One region of the Brevibacillus composti genome, then DNA from elsewhere that is predicted to be linked to it. Evidence: riboswitches for the same ligand, from Rfam matches in the RefSeq annotation. Region 1 holds a riboswitch; each other region holds the start of a gene.

Region 1 (7,104 bases):
AAATCGCGCCTTGGACAGCGCATCGTCCCGCAGCTTGGCGCGCGGATGCCCCTTGGCGAGGTCGGCGGCGTGTGCGGCTATTTTGTAGGCGATCAGCCCGTTGCGCACGTCTTCCTTGTTGGGAAGACCGAGGTGCTCCTTGGGTGTCACATAGCAAAGCATGGCGGTGCCAAACCAGCCGATCATGGCTGCTCCGATGGCGGACGTGATGTGGTCGTAGCCAGGAGCGATGTCTGTGGTGAGCGGTCCCAGCGTGTAAAACGGCGCCTCATGGCAGAGCTCCAGCTGCTTCTCCATGTTCTCCTTGATCTGATGCATCGGGACATGTCCCGGTCCTTCGATCATCACTTGCACATCGTGCTTCCAGGCGATTTTCGTCAGCTCGCCCAAGGTCTCGAGCTCCGCAAACTGCGCCTCGTCATTGGCGTCCGCAATCGAGCCGGGTCGCAAACCGTCCCCCAGCGAGATGGAGATGTCGTAGGCCTTGAGAATTTCACAAATTTCTTCGAAGTGGGTGTATAGAAAGTTCTCCTGATGGTGAGCCAGGCACCATGATGCCAGAATCGAGCCGCCGCGGGAGACGATGCCGGTGACGCGCTGGGCCGTCAGCGGAATGTAGCGGAGCAGCACGCCCGCGTGAATCGTAAAGTAGTCCACGCCTTGCTCGGCTTGCTCGATCAGCGTGTCGCGGTAGATCTCCCACGTCAGCTCTTCGGCTTTGCCATTCACTTTCTCCAGCGCTTGGTAGATCGGGACCGTGCCAATCGGGACTGGGCTGTTGCGAATGATCCATTCCCGGGTGGTATGAATATGCTTGCCCGTCGATAGATCCATGATCGTGTCGGCGCCCCAGCGGGTGGCCCACATCATCTTTTCCACCTCTTCCGCGATCGACGAGGTGACCGCAGAAGTGCCGATATTGGCGTTTACCTTGACGTGAAAATGGCGGCCGATGATCATCGGCTCCGACTCCGGATGATTGATGTTTGCCGGGAGAATGGCGCGTCCGCTGGCGATCTCGTCCCGGACGAACTTTGCCGACACCCCTTCGCGGATCGCGACGAACTCCATCTCCGGGGTGATAATGCCGCGCCGTGCGTAGTGGAGCTGGGTAACATTTTTCCCCGGTTTGGCTCGAAGCGGCATGCGGCCAGCGCGGGGGAAGACGGGGGTGGCCTCGCGCTGTTCCTCAGACCGGTAGCCGTCATCGGCAGGTTGTACGGGCCGTCCCGTGTACCTCTCCGTATCCGCCCGCTCGGCGATCCATTTTTCGCGCAGGGCGGGCAAGCCGTTTTGGATGTCGGCCTTGTAGCCGTCCGAAGTATAGGGGCCGCTGGTGTCATAGACGCGGACGGGCGGATTGGGTGTTTCGCCGGACACACCTCGCGTCGGCTCCAGCTGAATCTCCCGCATCGGGACGCGGATGTCGGGGCGGCTGCCGACCTCGTATACTTTGCGGCTGCCGGGGAATGGCTGGACAGTGTTCAGTTCCAGGGGAGAAGTTTGTGGCATGGACATGAAAAAAACCTCCTTGTCATGGTTTGCACGTGGCATGAACCCTGAGGGAGGCGGAAGAAAACGCGTCCAATGACGAAAGGAAACGCCGCAGGAAGACCTGCGACGCCAGACGCGAGAGCGAAAAGGACAAAGATCCAGAAAAAACAGACAACGTCCTTTCGAGTCATATAGACAATTCCTCCGCTGGCATTACCCAGTTCAGGTTCAACGGTCGACGACAGAGTAGCCGTCCTCTCAGCCTGGTCATCTCCAAGCTCCCGTGCGTATGTGTTGGTGATTACGAGACCATCATACCCCTAATGTGGAGAGGTTTCAAGTGATTTGTGCAAGGATTTCCAGCAGCGAACCGCGTTAATATGTCAGGATCATAGGAAAACCCAATGCTAATGATAGTGGATTTGAAATTGAACCGATCTTTCCAAACCGCTAACGTAATAGATACGGGGCCCCTGTATCAAATACGAGAGGAGGACAGAATACCATGACAAAAGCAACGTTTTATCACGCGGGATGCACCGTTTGCGTAGATGCCCAGCAAGCCCTCTTGCAGTATCTGGACCGCTCGAAAACGGAGGTAGAAGTGATTCATTTCGCCGATCAGCCGGACAAGATTGAGGAGGCGGAACGCATCGGCGTCCAATCCGTGCCGGCGCTGGTGTTGAATGGTGCCGTTTACCACATCAACTTTGGTGCGAGCATGGAAGATGTGCGCAAAGCCGTAGGCGATCTCTCTTCTGATCGGAGCGGAGAAGGGAATCGCAGCAACCTCTTTATTCCCGAGAAATGCGAGGACCAGCTCCTCTGTTGCCAAAGGGTGACTTTCCAGCTCTTCGTCGAGCATGGGCAGGAAAACAATGCCCATATCCAGTTGATTTTCCAACAGAGCGGCGCGAATGTCGCCCGTCCGCATAGCCAGCACGGATAGCTCTACGCCGGGATATTGCTCGTGAAAAGAGAAAATTGCGGGAGGCAAGAGGTAATGGGAGACGGTCAGCAGGGAACCGATCGACAGCCTCCCTCTTTGGATGCCTTGCAGTTCGCGGATGGCGGCCCGGGCTTGGGCTAACTCGTGAAATACGCGCTGTGAATGGCTGCGCAGAATGTGTCCCGCCTCAGTTAACGCCGTTTTTTTGCCGATCCGATCGAAAAGCGGCATGCCGATCTCGGCTTCCAAGATGCGGATTTGCTGACGCAGAGAGGGCTGGGAGATCCCCACTTTTTCGGCCGCTTTGGTAAAGTGCAGTTCTTGTGCGAGGGCTAAAAAATACTCCAGTTGCTTGAGTTCCAACCAGCGCCCCTCCCTTTCCATGCAATTAGGCAAACAAAATCTAGCAATGACCCTACTTTTTTTGCTGAATCAAACCGATCCCCAATCCGACAGGATCAGCCAGATAGGCCAAGTAGAAGTCATCGAACTAATCTTTTCCCGAACGATCTGGGCACCCTGCCCGACGGCCCGGGCGATCACCTCATCGATCGAATCGACTTCGATCGTGATTCTGATCCCATGGGGATAATCCTTCGGTCCGAGCGATATGCCGCCGTTGATTCCGGGGACCTCGTCGGGACCGGTTGTTACGATGCTTAACTCTTCATGTTCTGCTTCGTTTTTACATTTCCTGCTGTTTGCACCGGTTACAGGGCGTGGGGCAGGCGGCAAAAGGGCGATGAAGGTCGTGGCGCAAGTCTTAGCTGTGAATGGCATGCAAGGCTTTATGCTCATCCTCCGGCATGACATAGAATTCATAGGTAAACATTTCAGAGCGAGGAGGAAAGGTGTGGGAAGCGTTGTTCCACACATTTCCCAGGGGAGATTTGGTCCGGTAGCGAACGCCGTGGTTGTGCAGCTTGCCCGAGATCCGCGCATAGGCTTCATCGCCAACTGCGATGTACACCAGACATGAGTATCGAGAAAAAAATCGACGAAAGAGTCCCACTGCCACCCCTCCAGATCCATTTGCTGTCTTGCTCATTCAGCTATACGGATTGCATGAAAAAGAGTTGCCTGAAAACTCTCCTGGTTGGGTAAAATCCCGCCTTTCCAGGAGCTTCATAGAAATGATAGGATAGAAGCAAGAGCTGCTGCTGTACAAATGAGAGGGGGGCGCGAGCGATGATGAACCACCTATCCAGGCCGTTGCCGCAGGTCGTGAATCAGGAATCGGATCTGTCTTTGCCATACGAAGGCATGGATGCCGAACGGGCGAGTCAATTTTGCCAGCGGCTGATCACGATGATCAACGAGTTTGACAGGAATCTGGACGAAGAGCATCAAGTGGCCATGCGCCTGGTGAGCTTTGGCCAGTCGATCACCTTCCACGTCACCCATTTGGGCTATTGCGACCCGAGTCTGATCCGTTTTTACGGAACGCTGGAAAATGGATCGTTAGTGGAGTTGATTCAGCATGTCTCCCAAATCAGCTTTCTCCTCATGGCCGTCAAGCGGGTCAATCCGATTGAGCCCAAGAAGCCGATCGGGTTTCTCTCCAAGTCGGAATGATAGAGCCGGATCCGGCTTTCTCGTTTGTCTACAGAGAGACCGAGAGTGAACAGAGAAAGCTCAGCAAAAAATAGCCGACACCTGCCCATAAAAGCAAGCCGTGTGAAACAGGTTCCGCCTGGTACACGGCTTTTTCCTGTTTTTCGTCCCCGGCCCCCATATAGGGATCAGCAGTTCCTTCGACTTGCCGCAGGAAATCTTCCTGCCGCCGCCACGATGCGAAAAAACGCTTGCAGCTCAGCCAAAAAGCCGTAAAAAACCCCCCGTGAATCACAAACAGGACGCCCCAAGCCATCAGGACCAGCAAAGACCCGTAGGAAAGGCCGTCTACCCATCCCTGCCACGTAGGCTGATTCGCGAAAAAGAGTGCATACAGCGTGGCAAACAGGGGCGGTCCGGCGAGGCTGGAGAGCATGTGAAAAGTGCTGCGAAGAGGTTGGCTACGCATAGACCCCACTCCTTTCCCGAAAAAACTCGAATCTTGTCAAAGAATAAAGAAATAAAATTCCAAAGAAAACAGCATTTTTTTGAAATTAAACTTGACTGACAATTCAGAATAATAGTATTTTGTTGTTAGTATATCGTAACAAAAATGGAATAGCTGGCAAAGTACGACAAATTTGAAAGGTGGGGGAGGAGGCAAACATGATCCACATAAAAAAGAGCGTTTCGCTTGTTCTCGCATTTTTACTGGCCTTTACTGTGAGCGGCTGCAATTTTAACTCGGAACAGAGCAATACCAATACCCAGACGCCAGGCACCGCAGAACAGCCTTCGCAACAGCCTGCGGCGAAAAAGGTTTTGCGCATCTACGAGACGGATGAGGTGCCGACGCTGGACACCGCGCACGCGCACGACAGCGCTTCTTTTGCCGTGCTGAACAACAGCATGGAGGGCTTGTACCGCAGAGACCCCAACAGCCAGCCGTACCTGGCGATGGCGGAAAAGCATGACGTCAGTCCCGACAGCCTGGTTCACACCTTTACGATCCGCTCGAATGCCAAATGGAGCAACGGCGACCCGGTCACCGCCCATGATTTCGAATACGCCTGGAAGCGGGTCTACGAGGAAGCGGGCCATTACAGCTTCATGTTTGAGACAGCGGCGATTCTCCATGCTCCCCAAATCCAGAAAGGCGAAAAAAAGCCGGAGGAGCTGGGGGTAAAGGCACTGGATGAGCGGACGCTGGAGGTAAAGCTGGAGTACCCCAATCCGCTGTTGAACCAGCTGCTTTCTTTCCCGACCTTCTTCCCGCAGAAAAAGGAGTTCGTGGAAAGCCAGAAAGACAAGTTCGGGCTGGAGTACAATACGACGCTCTACAACGGCCCCTTCATGCTGACAGACTGGAAGCATGAGCAAGGCTGGACCTTTGAAAAGAACCCTCACTACTGGGAGACGGATAAAATCAAAGTGGATCAAATCGATGTCTATGTCGTGAAAGATGTGGCGACGGCGCTGACCCTGTATGAATCCGGACAGCTGGACAGGGTCTCCCTCAACTCCTCTTTTGTGGATCAGTACCGCGACAAGGAAGGGTTCACGACGATCAAGGACCCGTCCATCCGCTTCCTCCGGTTTAACCACACGCATCCCGCGCTCGCCAATGCCAACATCCGCCGCGCGATCAACATGGCCTGGGATAAGGAAGGGTTGACCAACGTGATCCTCAATGACGGCGCTACGCCTCTGTACGGAGTGGTGCCAGGCGGCTTCTTCTTCTCGCCGGAAGGCAAAGACTACCGGGAGCTGAACGGAGAGATCAACAAAGGCACGGTAGAGCAAGCCCAGGAACTGTGGAAGAAAGGGCTGCAGGAAGTAGGCGTCAGCGAGGTAAAGGTAGCGCTGAACCTGGCCGACACCGATCAGCAGAAAAAAGTGGGCGAGTTCCTCAAGAATCAGCTGGAAAAGAATCTGCCCGGCTTTACGATGGAACTGAAGTCCGTCCCGACGAGCCAGCGCCTGGAGCTGGAAAAGGCAATCACCTACGATATCTCGATCTCCAGCTGGGGACCTGACTACTCGGACCCGATGACCTACCTCGACATGTGGGTGACGGGCGGCTCTGCCAACCGGATGAAATACTCCAATCCGAAATACGATGAGATGGTCAAACAAGCGAAGACGGAGACAGACCTCTCCAAGCGCTTCCAGATCATGCTGGAGCTGGAGAAGATGCTCTTGGTAGAGGATGTCGCCATCGCGCCGCTCTATCAGGAAGGTCTGGCGATTTTGCAGCGGCCGACCGTGAAGGATTACGTCGTCCTGCCGACCGCGCCGAAGTACAACTACCAGTGGGTGGATATCGTCAGTCCGTAACCTCTCTTTGGAAACGATCGATCTTCTGGAAAAAGAGGATGGCGCTTGCTCATCCTCTTTTCCCCTATCTCCCCGGGAAAGCGGGAACTTTTGATTGTGTCCAATCGATTGAGAAAGGGACAACCAGATAGAAAGACGAGGTGAACACATGGGGGCTTATTTGTTGAAGCGGATTGGATACATGCTGGTCACCCTGTTTGTGATCGCGACGGCGACCTTCTTTTTGATGAAGACGCTCCCGGGTACCCCCTTTACCAATGCCGACCGCCTAAATGAGCAGCAGCTCGAAAACATGCGGGCCAAATACGGGCTGGACCAGCCTGTTGCGATCCAGTACGTCAAATATTTGACCAATCTGCTCCAGGGCGACCTGGGCATGTCGTTTAAATACATGGGGCGCAGCGTAACCGAGGTGATCTTTGAGCGGATTGGCCCGTCCGCGCTGATCGGCTTTCAGGCCTTGGTGGTGGGAACGGTCATCGGGATGGTTTTGGGCATCATCTCGGCCCTCCGCCACAACAGTGTCTGGGATTACACCTCGGTCACGCTGGCCGTCTTGGGGATGTCGATTCCCTCCTTTGTCTTTGCGGCACTCTTGCAATACTACCTGGGCTTGAAGTGGGGGCTGTTGCCGCCCGCGCTGTGGAAGGGGTATGAGTACACCATCCTGCCGACGCTGGCTCTGTCTGTGACCGTGATTGCCACTGTCGCCCGATTCATCCGCACGGAGATGCTGGATGTGATCAGTCAGGATTACGTCATGACTGCCC
Region 2 (7,104 bases), 820 kb from region 1:
GCTGATCGGGTCCCGGAAGATCGATTTGGGTTTTGGCGTTCTGGCCCTCTTCCCCATGCTGTACGTCTTGATACTCGGGGGTGTCATCAGCTGGCCGTCATTTCGCTGGCTGACCGAAGGCCAGATGAAAAAAGCGGCTACGATTTTGGGCATAGCGTTTATGCTGTTCGTCGCCAAGCTGGGGACGATGCTGGGTCCTTCTCTGCTGAAAATCTTTGACGCCGGCTGGTCGCTCGCCTTTCAAGAGGTCGGCCATTTTATCGGCACGATCATTCTGGGCTTGCCTATCGCTCTATGGCTGGGCATGGGCAGAGAATCGATCGGGGCGACGTTTTCGATCGACCGGGAGCCGAACCTGGCGATCATCTCCGAGAAATACGGCGCTGACTCACCCGAAGGCAGAGGAGCGCTGGGGGTCTATGTATGCGGAACGCTGTTCGGGGCGATATACCTGGCGCTCTTGGCCGGTTTTCTCGGGAGCATGGGCTTTTTGCATCCGATCTCCTTGGCGATGGGAGCAGGCGTCGGCTCAGGCAGCATGATGGCAGCCGCTTCCGGGGCGCTCGCCGTCGTTTTCCCCGACTACGAGAAGGATATCGCGGTCTTTGCCGGTGCGGCCAACCTGCTGACGACGATACTGGGCACGTACATCTGCATCTTTTTCTCCCTGCCTGTCACCGTCAAGCTGTATAAATGGCTCGCGCCGATCATCGGGAAAAATCCGCCTGCGGCAAAAGAGGAGGAGAGAAGCGCATGAAAGACAGACTGCTCATTATCTCGCTCATCGGATTGATCGCGGTCATCGGCAACTGGATCGGTTTCAAGGTTTCCCCTATCGAGGCACTTCCCGGCATCATCGTCATTATTGCCATTACGCTGGCCGGCTGGGGAATTGCGGCGATCCTGCCGTTTAAAAGTCCGGCGGTCGTCTGGATATCGCTGGTCGCCCTGATCGTGACGAGTCCGATTTTTCCCGGGAACGCCTGGCTCGCCGAGGTCACCGGCAAATTAAACTTCATGGCTTTGGCGACGCCGATTCTCGCCTATGCCGGTTTATCGCTGGGAAAAGACATCGAGAGCTTCAAGCGGCTCAGCTGGCGGATTGTGGTCGTCTCGCTTGTCGTCTACACCGGCACTTTTCTCTTTGCGGCTCTTTTTGCCGAGATGGTCTTCCGTATCCAAGGCAAGTTCTGATACGCTAGCGAGGTACGGATAGACGACTCGCAGAGAAACGGAGTATGACAGGTGGAAGAATTGAGCAGAACCTCGATCGCAAATATACTCGACCCCGCCAGCAGCGGCAAAGCAGCTGTCTTTATCTATACGCCCCTGTGCGGTACATGCAAGCTCGCGGCCAGGATGCTGGAGATCGTCGAACAGATGCTCCCCGGACTGCCTTTGTATCAGGTGAATATCAATGCCATGCCAGAGCTTGCTGAAAAATGGCAAGTGACCAGCGTACCCGGACTGTATCTCGTGGAGCGCGGCGTTATCGCCGAAAAACATTTCGCTCTTCATTCGGTCGACTTTCTCTACCAGCAACTGAAAAGCTTCTTCTAGACATACACCTATTTCCTTCGCGTTGAATACACCTGAGAGAGAGACAAAACGCGAAGGAGGAGAAGCATGCAAATCCACGTTGTAGAGCGAGGCCAGACCCTGAACGCCATCGCCGAGCGATACAATACCACGGCCATCGCCATCGCCCAGGCGAACCAGATCCCTGAGCCGGATCGCCTTGTCGTCGGACAGGCGCTCGTCATTCCCATTGTCGGGAGCTACTACTGGGTGAGGCCCGGGGATACACTTTACATGATCGGGCAGCGTTTTGGGATCAGCGCGGCAGAGCTGGCCCGGGTCAACCGCATATCCCTGTATCGGCCGATTCAGGTGGGGCTTCGTCTGTACATCCCGCCTCGCCCGCGCCGCGCTGCCGATTTTAACGCCTACGCGGAACCGCGGACGAGGGTGACGCCCGCCCTGGAAGAAGATGTGCGGAACGCGGCCCCCCGGCTTACCTATCTGGCGCCGTTCAGCTTTCGGATCAACCGGGACGGGACGCTTACTCCGCCGCCGCTGGGCGATCTGCCAGCCATCGCCGAGAGTAACAACGTCGTCCTGATGATGGTCATTACCAACCTGGAGGGGAATCAGTTCAGTACCGAGCTAGGCAGTCTGGTGCTGAATGACATGGCGGTGCAAAATCGGCTGCTGGACAACATTTTCAGCACGGCCCAGCGCCTGGGCTTTGGCGATATTCACTTTGACATGGAGGCGCTTCCGGCCACAGACCGCGACGCTTACGCCCGCTTCCTACGCCGTGCCCGCGAACGGGCCAGGGCGAACGGGCTGATGATGTCCGTGGCCGTCGCTCCGAAGACCAGAGCGGATCAGCCGGGAAAATGGTATCCGGCCCACGATTATCGAGCCATCGGGGAGATCGCCGACTTTGTCGTGATCATGACCTATGAGTGGGGGTACAGCGGCGGACCGCCGATGCCCGTATCACCGATCGGTCCTGTGCGGCGTGTGCTCCAGTATGCGCTGACGGAAATGCCGGCCAGCAAAATCATGATGGGGCAGAATCTGTACGGGTACGATTGGACGCTGCCTTATGAAGCAGGAACGACGGCCCGCGCGCTCAGTCCGCGGGCAGCGACAGCGCTGGCGCAGCAGAGGCAGGTGCCCATTCAGTATGACAGCGAGGCCCAGGCCCCGTTTTTTGAGTATACGGACGACCGGGGGAGGCGTCATCGCGTCTGGTTTGAAGACGCCCGATCGATCCAGGCCAAATTTAATCTGGTCAAAGAGTTGGGGCTGCGCGGCGTCAGCTACTGGAAGCTGGGATTGCCTTTTCCACAAAACTGGCTGCTGATCGAGGAGAACTTCCGTGTGAGGAAGCGCAGATGAAACACCGATATACGTAAGAAAAGCGTACATTCCGAGAGGGTTGTACGCTTTTTTTCCTGCGCCTGAACATGGTATGATGGTGGCAAAAGCAGGAGGTGGGAGATCATGGGAGAGTGCAGACTGAATCACAGTACGGAGGATGTCCTCGGCAAACTCGCGGAACAGACCCCTTATTTGCCAGCACAGCTTGGTGAGCGGCTGCGCAGCATGCTGGAGAAGCCGCAGTCGCAAGAGCGGCTGAACGAGCTGTTTCACCTGTTGAAAAAATACGACCTGGCATCGGCTGAAGAACGGAGCGCGCGCGAAGCCAAAATGGCCGAGCTCGTCGAGGCAGCAGGCTAGAAACGAGGGGCGGCTGGCCAGAACCGGAGACAGCGGGCTAGAAACGAGGGCGACTGGCCAGAACCGGAGGCAGCAGGCTAGAAACGAGGGCGGCTGGCCAGAACCGTAGGCAGCATGCCAGAACCGGAGGCGCAGGCCAGTACGGAGGCAGCAAGCGATAACCAGAGGGCGACAGCCGCTCCGGCCGGCCCCCCTACTCCAGCGGCTTGCGTCCGGAAAAGCCATCCGTCAGGCCGTGATAGTGCGTGATCCGGGGTTCTCCCGCCTTCCAGCAGAGGAGAACCTCTTCGCCGTCAATCAGCGCAGGGAAGTCGAACAGACCGATGTCGATATCTTTGACCTGAATCCCTTTATCCATGAGCTGGCGGATATGCATTTGTGCCTCCAGCTCCATAAACTCCAGCTGGCACTCCATGGTAAAAATAGCGTGCTCATCGGATGGCTGCTGCTTTTTTATCTGCTGCAATTCCTGGTACATGCGGGTAAAGCGGCGCTTGGTCTCCTGCAAAAAGGAGAGTTCTTCGCGTACATACGGGAGTAGGAGATCAGCTTCATCGATAGTAAAATATTTTTTGCTCATACCTAACACCTCCACTATCCATTATACAGGGAAGCATGGGAGGGAGGAAATGGAAGAATGGTGCGCCGGGTGCGGCGATGCTGAGGAAGGAGACACAATGAACGACAGATTATACTATCAGGACGCGTATCTGACTACCTTTGAAGCGGCCATACTGCGGTGCGGCACCGAAGAGGACGGCACCGCGTATGTCGTGCTGGACCATACCGCCTTTTACCCCACCGGAGGCGGGCAGCCCTGCGATACGGGTACGCTGGGAGATTGCCGCGTGATCGATGTGGAGGAAGTAGCAGGGGAGATTCGGCATCGCCTGGATCGTCCGCTCACCGGCGGAAGCGGAAAGGTCACGGGCCGCATCGATTGGCAGCGACGGTTTGATGCGATGCAGCAGCATGCGGGTCAACATATCCTGTCCGCTTCTTTTATCAAGATCGCGGACGCCCAGACGGTGGCCTTCCATCTGGGGCGGGAGCATGTCACGATCGATGTGCAGCTCGACTCCCTGTCGGCTGAGCTGGCGGAACAGGTAGAGCGGCAGGCCAATCAAATCGTGCTGGAAAATCGGCAGATTGAGGCGCGATTTGTCACAGAGGAAGAGCTGGCTTCGCTGCCGCTCACCAAACCGCCTGCTGTCACGGAGAATGTTCGGGTGGTAATCATCCCCGATTTTGACTACAACCCATGCGGCGGCACGCATCCGCGCTCGACGGGAGAAGTCGGGCCAATCAAGATCATCGGCTGGGAGCGTCATCGCGGCAATATCCGCGTCCAGTTCGTCTGCGGCTGGAGAGCGCTGGCCGATCACGCCCGCAAGCAAATGCTGCTGCAGAAAGTAACGGGATTGCTTGCAACGAGCGAGCAAGAGCTGGCCGATGTGCTGGAGCGTGTCCTCGCGGAGAAAGAATCGCTGAAGGAGAGCTTGCAGCAGAGAGAGGCGGAATTGCTCGCCGCCGAGGCTGAGCGCGCCCTCCAGTCTGCGGAGCGTTTGGCTGGCGGCGAATGGCTGATGCAGGCCTCGTTTGCCGGACGCAGTATGCAGGAGCTGCAGCAACTGGCGAGACAGATCGTTTCTCGCGAAGAGCAAGCCATCGTGCTGCTGGCGACGACAGGAGAAAAGCTGCAGCTGGTCTTTGCCAGAGGGACAGCCGTCCAAGCGGAGATGAATCAACTGCTGAAAGAGACGCTGCCGCTCATCGATGGCAAAGGCGGAGGAAGTGCGGCGATGGCTCAAGGCGGTGGGGCGCCGACATTGCCTGCGGAAGATTTGCTCGCCCACGCCCGCCAGCTGCTGGTAAGCAGAGCAAACGCCTGACGCAGCGTAGCTGCCCTGACGACGGATGAATACGACACTGGAGGGAAGAACAGATGATGACCTGGAACCCGGGAGATATCGTGCGGGTAAGTCACAAGACCGGCGAGTACCTGACAGAGGTCTTGGAGAACCACGGTGAAAAGCTGCTGGTAAAAGTCATGGCGGTCACCAAATATCCGACACAGGGAGATCTGCACAATCCGTTGGAAGTTGATGTCCCGCTCTTTCACCAGAGACCCGCGCTCTCGTACATGGAAAAAATCATGGTGCCGGCGCAAAGCGTCATCCGCTATAACGGAGCTTTGCCCGACTACAAGGAATCCGCGAAGGCTGCTCTGGAGCGGGAAATGGAGAAACTTCGCAAGACCGTCCGATGGGCGGAGCGCTGCCTGGTGGAGCTGGAGCAAATGTACAAGGAAACCTTTACAAACGGCCAATAGCATGATAGTGTAGGAAGCGAATTGAATAGTGTCACGCAATACCAAACGGGGGCCGGGCAAAATCGGCTGAGATTGTAACGAATGCGTTACTGACCGTTGAACCTGACCTGGGTCATGCCAGCGGAGGAAGAGGTATCAGCTATCAGCGATCACGTCGTTGTCGGCGCCTGTACATGGGCCCGGCGTTCGGCATAGGCAGATGAGCAACCAAAACCATCCGGGGCGGATGGTTTTTTTTATCCGCCTCGGGTGTACCGTATACACGGCTTCTTCCTTCTGTTTGCGTCATGGCGCAGGAGGAGAAGCCTTTTTTCGTCCCCGCATGACGGATTTGTGAAGAGAAGGAGGGGGATTATGCTTGTTCAACTGAACGGCAAGGGCGTGGAGCTGGCCGCGGCGATCACGAATATTCGCGAGCTCCTCGCTTCCTATCAATTGCAGGAAAAGATCGTGATCGTCGAGCGAAACGGAGAGATTATCGACCGTACCCGCTACGAGGAGACGCCTGTTGCGGCGGGCGACCGGATTGAGATTGTACATTTTGTCGGTGGAGGATGATCAGGATGGACACATGGAAAATCGGACCATATGAATTTCGCTCCCGCTTGCTGCTCGGGACGGGAAAATTCTCCGATCTGGAGATTCAAAGCAAAGCGGTGGAGGTCTCCGAAGCGGAGATTTTGACCTTTGCGATTCGCCGCTTGAATCTGGAAAATCCGCATGAACCGAATTTTCTGGAACAGCTGGACTTGAAAAAGTTCACATTGCTGCCCAATACCGCGGGCGCCTACACGGCCGAAGAGGCAGTGCGCATTGCCCGCCTGGCCAAAGCTTCCGGCCTGTGCGACATGATCAAGGTGGAGGTGATTGGCGATCCCAAGACCCTCTTGCCCGATCCGATCGGTACGCTGGAAGCCTCCCGCATATTGGTCGAAGAAGGCTTTATCGTGCTGACCTACACCAATGACGACCCGATTCTCGCCCGCCGTCTCCAAGAAGTCGGTGTTCATGCGGTCATGCCGGGTGCCTCGCCGATCGGTTCCGGTCAAGGGATTCTCAATGAAAACTATCTGCGCTTCATCATCGAGGAAGCCAAAGTGCCTGTCATTATCGACGCCGGCATCGGCTCTCCGGCAGATTGCGCCAAGGCGTTGGAGCTGGGCGCCGACGGGGTCTTGCTCAATACCGCCGTCGCACAGGCCGATGACCCGGTGCTGATGGCCGAAGCGATGAAGCTGGGAGTCGAGGCAGGGCGCAAGGGCTTTCTGGCCGGCCGCATCCCGAAAAAACGCTATGCCTCCGCGAGCAGTCCGCTGGAAGGCATGATTGAATAGCCTGCGGCAGGGACGTCTATTCAATTTTTAGCAAGTCCAAGGAAAAAGGAGTGTGTGAATTGTCAACATTTACGCAGCGTCTGTTGGAAAAAGTGGGGCCTCTCTGGGAACGCAAATACCAGCATCCATTTGTCAGGGGCCTGGGGGATGGCAGTCTGCCGATCGAGTCCTTCCGCTTTTACATGA
Region 3 (7,104 bases), 2.2 Mb from region 1:
CAGCTCTTTTTTGTCAGCGGTTTGTTCCTCGCCATCATGAGCGCCGCCGGCTTCGCCATCGAGCGAAGGGCGCGGAGCGGTCAAGACCGGCAGCAGCCCCGCACTTTCTCCGCCTAGCATGTAAAAATCCCCCGTCTCTTCGCTGCTGCGGCGAAGAGGCGGGGGATTTTCTGTTATTCGCCGGACTAGTCCAGCAGGAGGACAGCATCTCCCTCCGTGACGCGGCCCCGGCTGACGATGGACGCATACACCCCAAAATGATTGTCATGCCGCTTCACACAGGTCTTCAATACGACAGGGTGGATCTCCCCGGTCTCGGGATCGATATTGACGTAATGGCAGCGCTCGCAGTGCTTGTTCACCTGGAGCGTGACATCGTTAATCTGGAGCTGTCTGCCCAGCCACTCGTCTTCAGCGAATGGACGGTCATCATCTAAGGCAATGATCAGATTGCCCCGAAAGCGTCTTGGATCGATGCTCTCCCATCCGATCAGGCGAGCCAGCTCGCGCAGCGAGGCATCCGTTACCAGCAGGATATGGTCCTCCCAGTTCTTGCCGCCCTCCCGGGGGGTGGACCGCAGCGGCGTAATCGGACGGCCGGCCGTGCGGGCGACATCCGCAAAAAGCTCCTCTTCCCAGCCGTATTCCGCTCCTGACGGGGCCGCAATTTGCACCTCAGGGTAGGCCTCTTCGCTCTCGCCAGCAAGCAGCCTGGCTGAGTACCGGAGCATAGCCGGGACGACATCGGCGCTCAAATACTTGCCATTGCGCGATTCATCCAAAAAAGCGTAGCTTCTGTCGCCGTACAGGCCATATCCGTCCACCAGGCTCGTCCGAAGCTGCTCGCCCCGCATCGCCTTGACCGGATGGCGGTAAATCTGGCCGACTGTCCCGATCCTCTTCATCCTCAATCCCTCACTTCTCTTTTTCTCTCTGAACATGCCGCGGCGGCTACCCGGTGATAAACGATTTGCGCACCCGGCTCCAAAACGTCATTTTTTTATAGCGGGCGAACTTCACTTTGCGGCTTCCCACCCGGCAGGTGATCGACCGCACATCCTGCCAGACTGCCTGCTCCCGATCCAGTCCGATCATAATCTCCGGATTCATCACGATGATTTCGACTTCGTGGTGGCAAGGCAGGACGAGCGAACTGTTCACCGTCCGGTACGCCTGATTGTTGATCGAGGCGATCTCGGACAGCTGGATGGCCTCGATCGACGGGTGCACCAATGCCCCGTTGACCGCTTTGTTGTACGCCGTGCTGCCGGAGGGGGACGAGACGATCAGGCCGTCGCCGCGAAACGTCTCGAACTCGTCTCCGTTGATATAGACACAGGCTACCAGGGTGGAGAGCGAGTTATTTCGAATCACCAACTCATTCAACGCCCATTTGTCATAGGTTTGTCCGTCTCTGGTATGGATCTGGCACTGTACGATCGGATATTCCGCCAGATACGGCTTGTTCTCCGCCATCAGCACCTCGACGAACGAATCCAGCTCGTCCGGATGCCAGTCGGCATAGAACCCCAGATGTCCCGTATGTATGCCCACATACGCAGGCTCAAAACCGTATTGGTGGACCGCCTCCAGGAGCGTCCCGTCACCTCCGATGGACAGGACCATATCCGGCTCCTCATCCGGGTGTTCCACAAAACGAAACGGGCTCCCCGGCCGGAGAAGCTTCTCCCGCAATTGCCGGCAGACCTCCCGTGTAAAGTCATCATTGCGCAGTACGGTAGCGATTCTCATGGTGCCTCCACCCTCACTTTTTTCGTTGGCAAATGGGGCTTCGCCAAGCCTTTTCTGCCGGCGAAGCCTTCTTTGCGCTAAAAGTAAAACAAAAGCCCCTGACGATCATGACTTTTGCGAGTTTTCACGGTTTCACTATAACACAGCAGCAAACCCGATGCATGTATCCAGCCCCTCACCATCGATCGGTCGGGTAGTGCCGCTGGCAAAACTCCTCAATTCGCCGGCTGGTAGCAGGGGTCATCTCCCGGGGCAGCCCATCCCAGGGGAAAAAGCGGTACTCAGCCACCTCTGGATCATTTGGCTCGTGCTGCTCCTGGCGAAAGTCATCTACGTGGAAAAGAGCAATATAGTCCCGCTTTCCTTCTCTCTCGCTGTAGTACAAATGGCAAAGCGTCATGGACCTGGCTTCGGCCCTGCACTCCTCCCACAGCTCCCGCCTGGCTGCATCCTGAAAGGACTCCCCCTTTTCCACGCCCCCGCCTGGCAGATACCAGCCCTTTACATAGGTATGGCGAACAAGCAGCACGCCTTTCTGCCGATCCGTCACGATCAAGCGGACTCCCAACGTCAGAGGCTTTCTGAGGCGCCAGTACCAGCTGATCAACGGATGATACCAGGCCATGCCCCATCCCCCCTATCCGTGAGACTTGCTTTCCATCTGCTACCATTTTACCTCACCTGCTCGCTCCATGCCATGCGGACAATCGCAACAAAATGCTCCTCCCTCCCTAAAAAACGGGCCCAAGCAAAATAAAACGGACCGCAGCAATGCATCCGGCCCGTTGGCTTTTTCCTTTTCTATTCAAACCTGATTTCCAGGTCCCGGACGATCGCCTCTGCCTTGCGGACCCAGTGGTCCTCCACCGCGTCATCCTTGTCCACCGGCTCCTGAAACTGGTTCATCACCGCCGAAGCGACAGCCGAGTAGTAGCCGATGTCTTCCTCCACGTCTCGTTGGTAGACGTGCTTCAGGACAAAAGGTGTCCCCATCTCCAGCCAGGCGTCGGCTGCGTCCAGCTCTCCCTCCTGTACCTGAACGGGGATGCGCAGATACACCATCCCCTGATCGTCCAGCTTTTTATCCAGATACCCTTGATCGTAATCCCAATTGGCCAGGGTAAAGCCGTCGGGCTCAAGTGCCTCGCGAAAATAGCCGTAAGTCCCCCTCGTGCCTGCCAGGCTGCTCTGAATGGTTTTCATCCAATCGCTTCCTTTCCGGTATTTGTGTCGTTAGTGTGCGACAAACCGGTGAGTTGTACTCACGGCGGCGGCGAACCCCGTCAGCTGAAAACATGAAGAAAGCCTCAAAACCGCTTGTTCGGCTGAGGCTGTTCCCATGTATGGTGGATGGGGGATCTATATCAGCGCAATCGACAATAGGGAAAAGAGCGCCAAAGGAATCACTTTTTTCCGGCAGCGGCGGCGACGGCGATACGGTATCACCCCGGAAGAAGACGACGACGAGCCGAAAGGATGAACGACCGGCGGCGGTGCCGGCGGCAGCGGTCTTACAGGCGGGTAGGGCGGGAACGGCGATACCTGCGGATAGGGTGCAACGGGCGGATAGGGCGAAACCGGCGGATAGGGCGAAACCGGTGGATAGGGCGAAACCGGTGGATAGGGCACGTACGGCATCGGGGGATAAGGCGCATAGTAGGGTGGATAAGGGCTGTAGCCGGGACTTTCCGTTTCAGCCGGACTTACCCTAGTGGGCGGCCTTCTGTCTGTCTCGAGCGGGCTAATCAGGGGCTGGCACGGAAAACAGTAGGCGTAGGGCTGCGGATAACCATAGGGAGGCGCGGTGCTTTCCGGAGAAACCGCCGTAAACGGGCTGCCTCCCGGATAGGGACGGGCGTTGGGCCCTGTCGCAAATGGACTTACCGTCGTAAACGGACTAACTCCCGGATTAGGACGGGCGTTCGGTCCTGTCGCAAACGGACTTACCGCTGTATAAGGCGGCTGCATATTGGGTGTGGCTGTGCCGTATGGACTGACAGCGCCGTACGGATTGTAGACGACGGGCGCCAGATCGAGCTCATCCTCCCAATCATCCACTTCTTCTTCAATCTCGACATAGACATTCTGGTCGTCCCAGTCGACGATTTCTCCCTCGTACACCTGGCCATCCACTGCTTCAATCCTGACTCTCTGCCGGGCGTGCTCCTGACAGACATTTTGCACGGTATGGCGGATATCTTTGATCATGCTGATCGCTTCCTCATCAACATGAAACAGTTCCTTGCGTGACTCTTCCATCGGAAGAACTCCTCCCCTCTCACGTTTCCTTATTACCATATACGACAGCCTATGGGGAGGTGTCTAAATTCGAGAGGGGACCAGCCTATTTTCACATCCTCCCGGTCATCTCTTATCGCTCGCCGCTAAAAAACGGGCTGGCGAAAAAGGAGCGAGCGGCCCGTCTTGTCCATCCACCAAATAATCGGACATGCTGACGGCGGTGACAGGAGACAGGAGTATGCCGTTGCGGAAATGGCCCCCTGCCACAAAGACCCCCTCCCACCCTGGAAGAGGCCCGAGCAGCGGGAGACCGTCCGCCGCAGCTGGACGCAGTCCCGCCCAGGCTTGCAAAAAGGCGGCGGATTGCAGCACGGGCACATAGGGGATCACCCCTTGCAGCACATGCGTCAATCCGTGCAGGGTTACCTCCCGCTGAAAGCCTGCTTCGTCTTCCGTGGCGCCGAGGACAATCTTGCCATCCCGCTTGGGCGTGATATAGCCGCCTGATCCAAAAATGACGGTCTGCAGGGGAACCCCGATGGAAGAGACGGCGGCCACCTGTCCTCGCACCGGCCTGACCAGCACAGATACCCCCAGCCAATCTGCGATCATGCCCGCCCAGGCTCCGGCTGTAATCACCGTATGGGCGGCGGGAATCATCCCCTGTGTCGTATGCACGCCGGTGACGCGGCTCCCTTCAGAGGCCATTCCGGCCACGGCGCAGCCCGAAAGCAGGCGGACCCCCTGCTGCCGGCAAGCCATGACGAGAGCCGAGAGGAGCATCCGATTGTTGATATGGCCCTCCCCCGGCGAATAGATCCCCGCCGTCACCCCTTCAGTGAGCAGCGGCTCCAGCTCCCGCAGCTCTTTACCGGTCATCCAGTGGACATCGTACCCGGCTTCCTTTTGCCACTCGTATTTTTGCCGCAGGGAGCGCTCTTCGTCTTCTGTCAATGCCACCGTCATAACGCCCGAGCGGCATAGCTGCACCTCGATTCCGGTCGTCTCCTCCAGTTCCTTAGCCCAGCCTGGATACAACTGCAGAGATTTCATCCCGAGATCAAGCAGCGGCCCCGGCTGAGAGAATTCCTTCAGCGGCGCCAGCATGCCTGCTGCAGCAGAGGAAGCCTGTCCTCCCCATTCTCCTTGCTCCACGACGGTTACCGCCATGCCTCGCTTCGACAGCTCATATGCCAGACTGAGTCCAATGATGCCTCCACCGATCAGTACGAAGTCGGTCATGTTCTCTCTCCTTCTCTCCACAGAAAAGCCCACCCTCTCCGGCAGGAAAAGGTGGGCACAACCAAGCATCCCATCGCATCGCCGGGACTCGCAGCTCCGGCGTGCAGCCACTTCCCTGCGCCAGCATGATCTGGATCAGGTGCAAAGGGTCGACGGTCGCAGCTTCCGTCCTCTCAGCCCAGCGTGATGGACTCCCCCAGTTACTTTTCGTTCTATTCTGTTCATGTTTCAGTATAGTCCTCCCTCCCGGTGCATGACAAGAAGGAGATCACGCCTAGTCTTCATCCTTCACATCATAGCTCTCCGGGATCGGCTCCTGCTTTTCCGCTTCCTCGAACGCGCGCAGCTTCTTCATCTGCTCCAGAAAATGCTGGAATTGATCCTTGTTGATGAGATACTCTTCTCCGTTGTGAACGGCTCGAATCCGTCCCTCGCGAATTTTTTCGAGAAGAAACGGCATTGGCAAATCCAGGTATTCAGCTGTCTCCGCTACGGTCAGATAGGTTTTTGTCGTTTCCATCGATTCTCGCTTCCAATTCCGCTTTTCGTTTTTCAAAGCCAGGCCGCCCGAGCAGGGCGAACATATTGGTCTTGTACGCTTCCACGCCAGGCTGGTCAAACGGGTTGACGCCCAAGAGGTAGCCGCTGATCGCACAAGCCTTTTCAAAAAAATAGATCAGCTCACCAAAATGATACGCTGTCATCCGCGGAATTTCCACTAGAAGATTGGGCACGCCGCCATCGGTATGTGCCAAAATCGCTCCCCGCAGGACACGGGCGCGGACGTATTCCATGCCTTTCCCGGCGAGGTACTGCAGGCCGTCCAGATTGTCGGGATCATCGGCAATCGTCACATCCACTTCCGATTTCTGGACCGACAGAACGGTTTCGAAGAGGTGACGCTGGCCGTCTTGCAGATATTGGCCGATGGAGTGAAGATCCGCCGAGTATTCGGCAGCGACGGGGAAGAGTCCCTTGCCCCCCTTGCCTTCGGACTCCGCAAACAACTGCTTCCACCACTCTCCAAAGAAGCGGAACCGGGGCTCGTAGCTGACCAGGATCTCGATCAGCTTCCCCTGGCGATAGAAGAGATTTCGAACCGCTGCGTACTGATAGCACGGATTTTGGTCCAGGTCGGGCGAGGCGAAGCGCTCCCTGGCGCAGGCCGCTCCCTGCAGCAGCTCGTCGATGTCGATCCCGCCGGCCGCCATGGGCAAAAGACCGACCGGCGTCAAAATGGAATAACGGCCGCCAACGTCATCCGGTATGACAAAACTGGCGTAGCCTTCACGGTCGGCAAGCTGCCGGAGCGCCCCCTTTTTCCGGTCCGTTGTCGCATAGATGCGCGTGCGCGCCTGCTCTTGCCCGTACTTTTTCACCATCCAGTCCCGAAACAGCCGAAATGCGATCGCCGGCTCCATGGTCGTCCCGGACTTGGAGACGACGTTCAGCGAGACATTTTTCCCCTCCAGCAGTTCCAGCAGATGAACCAGGTACACCGAGCTTACGTTGTTTCCGACAAAATAAATCTCGGGACCGCTTCTCCTGCCGGCAGGGAGCCGGTTGTTGAAGTGGTGACCGAGCATTTCCAGCGCAGCCTTCGCACCCAGATACGATCCTCCGATCCCGATCACGATCAGCACATCCGAATCAGCGCGGATCTTGTCCGCTGCCTGCCTGATCCGCTCCCGTTCGGGCTGACAGAGCTGAATCGGCAAATCGAGCCATCCGCGAAACTCACTCCCCGGCCCCGTCCCGAGGTGAAGCTGTGTATGTGCCCTGCACACTTCAGCAGCAAGCTGATCCCAGTCGTGCTGCGCAATGAATTCGCACGCATGGGAGTAGTCGAATCGAAGTGCCTGGTTCATG

The links. Region 1 has a riboswitch for thiamine pyrophosphate ahead of thiC (phosphomethylpyrimidine synthase ThiC). Riboswitches for the same ligand answer to the same signal wherever they lie in the genome.
Region 2: another riboswitch for thiamine pyrophosphate. It lies ahead of thiS (sulfur carrier protein ThiS); the one in region 1 lies ahead of thiC (phosphomethylpyrimidine synthase ThiC).
Region 3: another riboswitch for thiamine pyrophosphate. It lies ahead of thiO (glycine oxidase ThiO); the one in region 1 lies ahead of thiC (phosphomethylpyrimidine synthase ThiC).

Annotation. Positions count from the first base shown of each region.
Region 1 covers NZ_CP066308.1:1,532,426-1,539,529, forward strand. Annotated here, with positions in the region: gene thiC (phosphomethylpyrimidine synthase ThiC) at 1-1,518, opposite strand, end outside; TPP riboswitch at 1,677-1,789, opposite strand; partial or broken gene JD108_RS08030 (thioredoxin family protein) at 2,000-2,137, shown strand; partial or broken gene JD108_RS08035 (LysR family transcriptional regulator) at 2,306-2,827, opposite strand; gene JD108_RS22670 (VOC family protein) at 2,876-3,223, opposite strand; gene JD108_RS08045 (hypothetical protein) at 3,207-3,413, opposite strand; gene JD108_RS08050 (DUF6173 family protein) at 3,632-4,018, shown strand; gene JD108_RS08055 (DUF3899 domain-containing protein) at 4,047-4,466, opposite strand; gene JD108_RS08060 (peptide ABC transporter substrate-binding protein) at 4,664-6,334, shown strand; gene JD108_RS08065 (ABC transporter permease) at 6,483-7,104, shown strand, end outside.
Region 2 covers NZ_CP066308.1:2,353,577-2,360,680, reverse strand. Annotated here, with positions in the region: gene JD108_RS12155 (DUF3100 domain-containing protein) at 1-757, shown strand, start outside; gene JD108_RS12150 (hypothetical protein) at 754-1,194, shown strand; gene JD108_RS12145 (thioredoxin family protein) at 1,246-1,560, shown strand; gene JD108_RS12140 (glycoside hydrolase family 18 protein) at 1,627-2,910, shown strand; gene JD108_RS12135 (hypothetical protein) at 3,016-3,252, shown strand; gene JD108_RS12130 (DUF2203 domain-containing protein) at 3,446-3,832, opposite strand; gene JD108_RS12125 (alanyl-tRNA editing protein) at 3,930-5,144, shown strand; gene kapB (kinase-associated lipoprotein KapB) at 5,201-5,584, shown strand; TPP riboswitch at 5,620-5,730, shown strand; gene thiS (sulfur carrier protein ThiS) at 5,939-6,142, shown strand; gene JD108_RS12110 (thiazole synthase) at 6,148-6,918, shown strand; gene tenA (thiaminase II) at 6,978-7,104, shown strand, end outside.
Region 3 covers NZ_CP066308.1:3,719,150-3,726,253, forward strand. Annotated here, with positions in the region: gene JD108_RS18735 (MFS transporter) at 1-117, shown strand, start outside; gene JD108_RS18740 (MOSC domain-containing protein) at 186-905, opposite strand; gene JD108_RS18745 (NAD kinase) at 952-1,752, opposite strand; gene JD108_RS18750 (NUDIX domain-containing protein) at 1,928-2,377, opposite strand; gene JD108_RS18755 (YugN family protein) at 2,554-2,955, opposite strand; gene JD108_RS18760 (hypothetical protein) at 3,112-4,011, opposite strand; gene thiO (glycine oxidase ThiO) at 4,117-5,235, opposite strand; TPP riboswitch at 5,331-5,443, opposite strand; gene JD108_RS18770 (excisionase family DNA-binding protein) at 5,510-5,755, opposite strand; gene JD108_RS18775 (glucose-6-phosphate isomerase) at 5,712-7,103, opposite strand.